DNA from 3 places in the Planococcus sp. MB-3u-03 genome. Region 1 is predicted to be linked to each of the others. Evidence: riboswitches for the same ligand, from Rfam matches in the RefSeq annotation. Region 1 holds a riboswitch; each other region holds the start of a gene.
The links. Region 1 has a riboswitch for S-adenosylmethionine ahead of CW734_RS17785 (transporter substrate-binding domain-containing protein). Riboswitches for the same ligand answer to the same signal wherever they lie in the genome.

Region 1 (2,267 bases):
CGGTCCATTTCTCGGACAGTTCGGACAAGGTGCCGTCTTCTTTCAGCTGTTTCAAAATCGGGTCGATCAAGGCTTTCAACTCTTCGCCTTTTTCTTCATCTTTCAAGACGATGCCCATATCGTCATTGACCAAAGGCTGCCCGACAATCTCCACGCCGAGTTCATTCTTTTCCAACACCGCGTTCATCATGATCGGGTCATTGACGTAAGCGTCGACGCGCCCGTTCTGCACATCCTGCAGAATTTCCGACGGGTTGCCGCTTTCGCTGTATTTCAGTTCGATCGGCTCGGCGGCGGTTTCGTTGTACTCCTCAAGCAATAAAGTATAGGAATCGCCTGCCAAAGCCCCGACCGCTTTTCCTTCCAAATCTTCAATCGTCTGAATGTCTTCTCGGCCTTCTTTCACCGCGATGACCGTTTCCGCTGCGAAATACGATTCATCGGTGAACAAATACTTTTCTTGGCGTTCCGGCGTTTTCGCTACTTGGTCGGCAATGGCCTGAATTTTATTCGACTCGAGCGCGAGGAACATGCTGTCCCACGGTACGGCGACGTATTCGAACGTATAGCCGTCCAATTGTTCATCGACGGCTTTCATCATGTCCACGTCATAGCCCGTCAGCTGGTTGGCATCATCCGCGAAAGCGAAAGGCGGATAGTCGTTTTGCGTTCCGACGCGGATCACTTGGTCTCCTGTAGCGTTCGCCGTCTCTTCCGATGAACAGCCGGCAAGTGTTCCGGCAAGACCTACTAAACAGGCAGTAGCGAATAGATAAGCGTTTCTTTTCATAATTCAAGCTCCTTTTGGTGTGTAGTTTTTTTATGATAGGGCTGGACTTTCCGCCTTGTGTAGAGTGCCTGCCCTCCTTTTGGATGCAAAAAAGCCTCTTTCAATAGGAAAGAGGCTTCGACCAATTTCTTATCTCTCAGAATGAACACATTCTGCAGGAATTAGCACCTCTCATGAACATGATGGTTGCTGGACGTCATAGGGCCTGTCCCTCAGTCTCTCTGGATAAGTTATTTAATTTTTTTAACATATTAACGATAGTATTTGAGATAGCCCCTGCTGTCAAACCCTTTTTTGAAAATAAATCAAAATTTCGTATAAAAATTCAGGAGGAAATTGACAAAGCCTGCCATATTGCATACCATCAATTTAATATTCCATTGCTGCCGGGTTCCACCGGGCGGCATGCATCCAATACAAGAGCGGAGTGAACACAAGATGAGCGAGGAAACTGTTTTTGATGTCGCCATCGTCGGTGCCGGCACGATGGGCATGGCCGCCGGCGCCTTTTTGGCACAGCAAGGCAAGAAGACATTGGTGATCGATGCATTCGACCCGCCCCATGCGAACGGCAGCCATCACGGAGATACCCGGTTGATCCGCCACGCCTACGGGGAAGGCAGGCATTACGTTAGGTTAGTGTTGCGCGCGCAGCAATTATGGGAAGACTTGGAGAAGCAGACCGGCTACAAAGTGTTCGATAAGACCGGTGTTATCGGGCTTGGCCCGGAAGACTCCCCTTTTCTGCTCGAAAGCATTGCAGCCGCCAATAGCTACGGCTTGCCGCTCGAAATATTAAGCAGCGGCGCGATTCAAGAAAGATGGCCGGGCTTCACAGTGCCCGAGCATTTCATCGGCTGCTTTGAAGCACAAGCAGGCGTGTTGTACAGCGAAAATGCCATCCGTGCCTATAAGAAACTGGCGCTCGAAAACGGCGTTCACTATGTGCCGAATACACCCGTCCAACACATCGATATACAGGACGGGGATCGCGTGAAAATCTCGACCGCGCAAGGTGTTTTCTATGCTGAAAAAGTGATCGTCACAGCCGGTGCATGGGCGAAGAAGCTGCTACCAGACCTGCAATTGCCGATCCAACCGACGCGCAAAGCGGTCGGCTGGTTTGAAGCACCGGAGATGTACAATGCCGATCAATTTCCCGGTTTTTTTGTGGAAGGTCCCGAGATGATGTTCTACGGCTTCCCGAGCATCGACGGCGCTGGCGTAAAAGTCGGACGCTCGGATGGCGGGCAGCCAATCGACCCGGACGAACAAACCCAGAACTTCGGGCAATACGAATTTGATGAGGGCGACCTAAGAAGATTCCTGGACCTGTATATGCCAGAAGCGAGCGGAGAATTGAAACAAGGCAAAACTTGTTTATACACCGTCTCGGACGACCATAACTTCATCATCGACCGCCATCCGGACAACGAGCACGTCATTTTCGCCTGCGGCTTTACCGGCCACGGCTTTA
Region 2 (2,267 bases), 790 kb from region 1:
CATCAAGTTGTTCTTTCAATTCCGGACTGTCTTTTTGCATCACTAAGCCACTGCTGTTAGGAGAAAACTTCACATTTTCAGCAAGCTTCAATCCAGGTTTGTCGAATTGTTCTAGTGCTTGAATTAGTACTAAATAATCATTAAGTGTAGCATCAACGCGTCCTTGCACAATTTCAGGAAGCACAGTATCTGATCCAGTATAGACCACTACCTCAGCGCCTTGTTCTTTAGCATAGTCGGAGTAATTGCTCGTCGCAGCTCCACCAACTTTCTTACCTGCTAAATCATCCACCGTTGTAATTCCAGAATCATCATTCTCCCGGACAATGGCTGATCCATAGGAATGCTTGACGGGAACTGTAAAATCAAATTTCTCGAGGCGTTCTTCTGTAATCGAAAAGTCATTTGCTGCAATATCGATCTGACCATTTCTTAGTGCGGGCAAAAGGCCGTCAAATTCCATCGTTTTAAATTCAACTTCTAGGCCTAGCTTATCCCCAATCGCCCGTACTACTTCTACATCAAAGCCAGTCAATTCTTTCGTTGTTTCATCGAAGTAGGTAACCGGAAAATATAAACCTTCTGTACCCACTACTAATTTGCCTGATTCCTCAATTCGTTCCCACGAATTCTGTTCGCCTGATTCAGAAGCGCTGGCAGAACTATTGGAATCCTCATTACCGCATGCAGCTGCGATTAATGCTGTTGCTGAAATCAGTGTAAAAAGCAAAAACTTTTTCGACTTTTTCATATGTATGACACCATCCTTAATGAAGTTAGCGCAACAGCAATGGTTCTTCATGAAACCAAACAAAAAAACCTCTTCAATAAGAAGAGGTTTGCATCTCAAAAAAAAAGATTTCAACTCTTCTTATCTCTCAAGCGATTCGCTTGTTGGATTTGGCACAGTACCCGAAAAGAGTCCGCTGCCGAGGTTTCGTAGGGCCAATCCCTCCACCTCTCATGATAAGAACGTATTAACTATTCAGCTATATTAAGACCATACCATCGACATTTAATGAGGTCAATATGTATTCCTATATATTTAGTAGGGATTTAATTTTTTCGAAGATAAACGTAAAGTTTCATCTGCTACTCCTGCTTTTTAGTACATAAATTATGTCGTGCAGTGAGTTGATTGGTTTGTAAAAGGTCGCTTTAAAAGCGACCTTTTTTCTATTGGAAAATCGTATCCTTGGGGTAGCAAGTAACCTGAAGGAGGAAATTGAGATGAAAAATGAAACGACAGAATTGGTGTTTATTCTCGACAAGAGCGGTTCGATGGCGGGGCTCGAAAAAGATACGATCGGCGGCTTTAATGCCCTAATCGACAAACAGCGAAAGCTCCCAGGCGAGGTCCGCGTGACGACGGTTCTATTCAACCACGAATACGAGCTGCTTCACGATCGGATTTCGCTCGAAGGTATTTCGCCGATGACGGATAGCGATTATGAAGTAGGCGGCATGACGGCTTTGCTCGATGCGGTCGGCTCGACAATCCAAAAGATCAGCAATGCGCAAAAAGGGACATTGAAAAAGCACCAGGCCGATCAAGTGATGTTCGTCATCACGACGGATGGCCTGGAAAACTCCAGCTGTGAATACACATACAAGAAAATTAATGAAATGATTGCCTCGAAAAAGACGGCTGGGTGGGAATTCATTTTTCTCGGTGCGAACATCGACGCGGCCGCGACCGCAAAGAAATTCGGTGTCGACGAAGATTTTGCGGTGGATTACCATGCGGATGCGGAGGGGACGGAGTTGAATTATCAAGTGTTGAGCGAAGCGGTGAGTTCGTTCCGGACCGGGAAAAAGATTGGCCGGGAGTGGAAGAGGGAGATTGAGCGGGATTATGAAGCTCGCGGAAATAAAGAAAAGCAATAATAAGTGAAATTTATTCGAAAACGAGGGGGATTCATCATGAAAAAAGTATTTAAGATTGGCTGTCTCGGCATCATTGGCCTATTTGTATTAATGGCCATACTGGTTGCATTAGTCGGAGGAGGAGAAGATTCCACTGAAACCGAGGGCCCGACAGAAACAGCTCCGGCAACAGAAGAAACCGCAACCGAAGAAACTTCTTCGGAAGAAGCAGAGGAACCAGCTGAAACGGAAGAAGCCGCTGAAACGGAAGAACCGGTTGAAGAAGAGCCAGCTGAGCCGGAAGTATCGACTGAGTTTGAATCTGCATTGAATCAAGCACAGACCTATTCAGATACCATGCATATGTCGAAAGCCGGTGTGTTCGATCAATTGACTTCTGA
Region 3 (2,267 bases), 280 kb from region 1:
CGGAGTTGATCTGATAAATAATCGAGGTCACGTCCGATGACGCCTTTAAAAATGCTCATGGCGAGCGGGCGCCCCGTGACGCCAAGCGTGTCGCGAATGCCGTCAATGCCAAAACGCGGGCCTGGGAACTGGCGGAGCAAGGATTCCTCAAAATCCAAATCAAGTAATTTGATCTCGCCATCGAGCGACAGCTTGCCAAAAACGGTCGTCAGGATGGCTGGCAGATCCGCTGAGAAATTGGCCGCCGGGTAATGGATTTTCAAATGGGCTTGGATGACTCCGTGCTTAGTGGGATGGGTGACGTGCGAGAATTCTTCGACCGACACGACGCGCCCTTTATGCTGTTGCAATTGCTGCTGCTCGAGCAATGGCAAATCGGTCCACGATCCAACCGTCAAACCGAGTGCAATGGCTTCTGCTTTTTTTTCGAATGAACCGGCTTTGCCGAATAATTGATATGTTGCGATAACACCGCTCATGAATAACCCTCCTGCTTAGTGGACATAAAAAAACCTCTTCACAAATAAGAAGAGGTTAAGAATTAACGCCTTCTTATTTCCCAGCCACTCAATTGTGTTGGCTGCAAGAATTAGCACCGTGTCCATGATCGGACCGGTTGCCGGGCTTCGTAGGGCTTGTCCCTCCACCTGCTCTGAATAAGAATAGAATATAGAATTGTTGGTGTTGCAAAGTAATTCTGATTATTCCATGGCAAGCAGTATCTGTCAACGAAGGAAATCAAAATATCTGAAAAATATCCCCTGGTCATTTCAAGAAGGAGATTCATCCACCCATCGCCACGGGAGTCCACGGAAGATCAGATGGAACTCAGCGACATAGACAACCCGAGTAGCGAACTCGCCTTTAGCGGAAAGATTTTCATTTTTTCAAAATATTTTATTGACAATGAATTCTGAATCATGCTAGCATTCGTTTCAGAACTTCATAAATGTTGCATAGCAAACTCTTATCAAGAGCAGGCAGAGGGAAATGGCCCGATGACGCCCAGCAACCGACCGTAATACCGTTGTGAGACGGGGCGCTTTGGCGCCGGGAACACTCCCGCAAGGCACGGTGCTAATTCCATCAGAAATGTACATTTCTGAAAGATAAGAGGCATGGGATCTCTTATTCTGCGCCTCTTTCTTTCGGGAAAGAGGCTTTTTATTATTCTACAGAAAAGAGGCAAATAATATATGACACTTACAGCATCATCTACATACAAAGCATTGACTGAACAACAAGCGATTCAGCTGGCACATGAGCTGGGCGTTTTTGCCCCTGAAGCTGCATTGCAAAGTGAAGAAATCGGAGATGGCAACTTGAATTACGTATTCCGCATCAGCGATTCTGCGAACGGGCAAGGGCTCATCATCAAGCAAGCTTTGCCTTATGCGAAAGTCGTCGGCGAAAGCTGGCCGCTGACGCTTCACCGGGCGACCATTGAAGCGAATGCCTTGAAGCTGCACGGCAAGCTCGCAAAAGGCCATGTGCCAAAAGTGTATGCGACGGATGCTGCGCTTGCTGTCACGGTCATGGAAGACTTGTCGCATTTGACAATTTTGCGCAACGGCTTGATTGACGGCAAGCATTACCCGAAGCTTGCGGAACATATCGGCGGCTATTTGGCGCACACTTTGTTCCACACCTCGGATTTCGGCTTGCATCCGTTCGAGAAAAAGCGGCTTGCGGCTGAGTTCTCCAATCCGGAGCTGTGCAAAATCACGGAAGACCTGATTTTCACCGATCCGTTTTTCGACCACGAGACGAATGACTTTGAAGAGCCGCTGCGCGAAGAGGTTCAGACGATTTGGAACAATGAGCCGCTGAAATTCGAAGTGGCTAAACTGAAGCGCAGCTTTTTGACGGAAGCGGAAGCACTTTTGCATGGCGATCTGCACACCGGCAGTATTTTCGTCGATGAGCAACAAACAAAAGTGATCGATCCGGAGTTCGCCTTTTACGGGCCGATCGGTTTTGATATCGGATTGTTCCTCGCCAATTTGATCGTTCAGGCGATTACGCGCAGCGGCGAAGAACGTGAACTGATTGTGCAAGACATCACACAAACATGGCAAGTGTTCGAAGAGCAGTTTTCAAGCTTGTGGGAAAGCGACGGAATCGAAACGTATAAAACGACGGCCGGTTACCGCGAATACGCCATCGAAAAAATCTTCCACGATGCGATTGGCTTTGCCGGATGTGAATTGATCCGCCGGACGATCGGCTTGGCGCATGTCCGCGACTTGGATGATATTGCAGACGAG

Region 2: another riboswitch for S-adenosylmethionine. It lies ahead of CW734_RS04870 (transporter substrate-binding domain-containing protein); the one in region 1 lies ahead of CW734_RS17785 (transporter substrate-binding domain-containing protein).
Region 3: another riboswitch for S-adenosylmethionine. It lies ahead of mtnK (S-methyl-5-thioribose kinase); the one in region 1 lies ahead of CW734_RS17785 (transporter substrate-binding domain-containing protein).

The regions. Positions count from the first base shown of each region.
Region 1 covers NZ_CP025135.1:3,309,325-3,311,591, forward strand. Annotated here, with positions in the region: gene CW734_RS17785 (transporter substrate-binding domain-containing protein) at 1-790, opposite strand, end outside; SAM riboswitch class I at 917-1,022, opposite strand; gene solA (N-methyl-L-tryptophan oxidase) at 1,229-2,267, shown strand, end outside.
Region 2 covers NZ_CP025135.1:720,618-722,884, forward strand. Annotated here, with positions in the region: gene CW734_RS04870 (transporter substrate-binding domain-containing protein) at 1-751, opposite strand, end outside; SAM riboswitch class I at 869-973, opposite strand; gene CW734_RS04875 (vWA domain-containing protein) at 1,231-1,887, shown strand; gene CW734_RS04880 (Ltp family lipoprotein) at 1,924-2,267, shown strand, end outside.
Region 3 covers NZ_CP025135.1:207,506-209,772, forward strand. Annotated here, with positions in the region: gene CW734_RS02320 (2,3-diketo-5-methylthiopentyl-1-phosphate enolase) at 1-479, opposite strand, end outside; SAM riboswitch class I at 550-663, opposite strand; SAM riboswitch class I at 965-1,116, shown strand; gene mtnK (S-methyl-5-thioribose kinase) at 1,197-2,267, shown strand, end outside.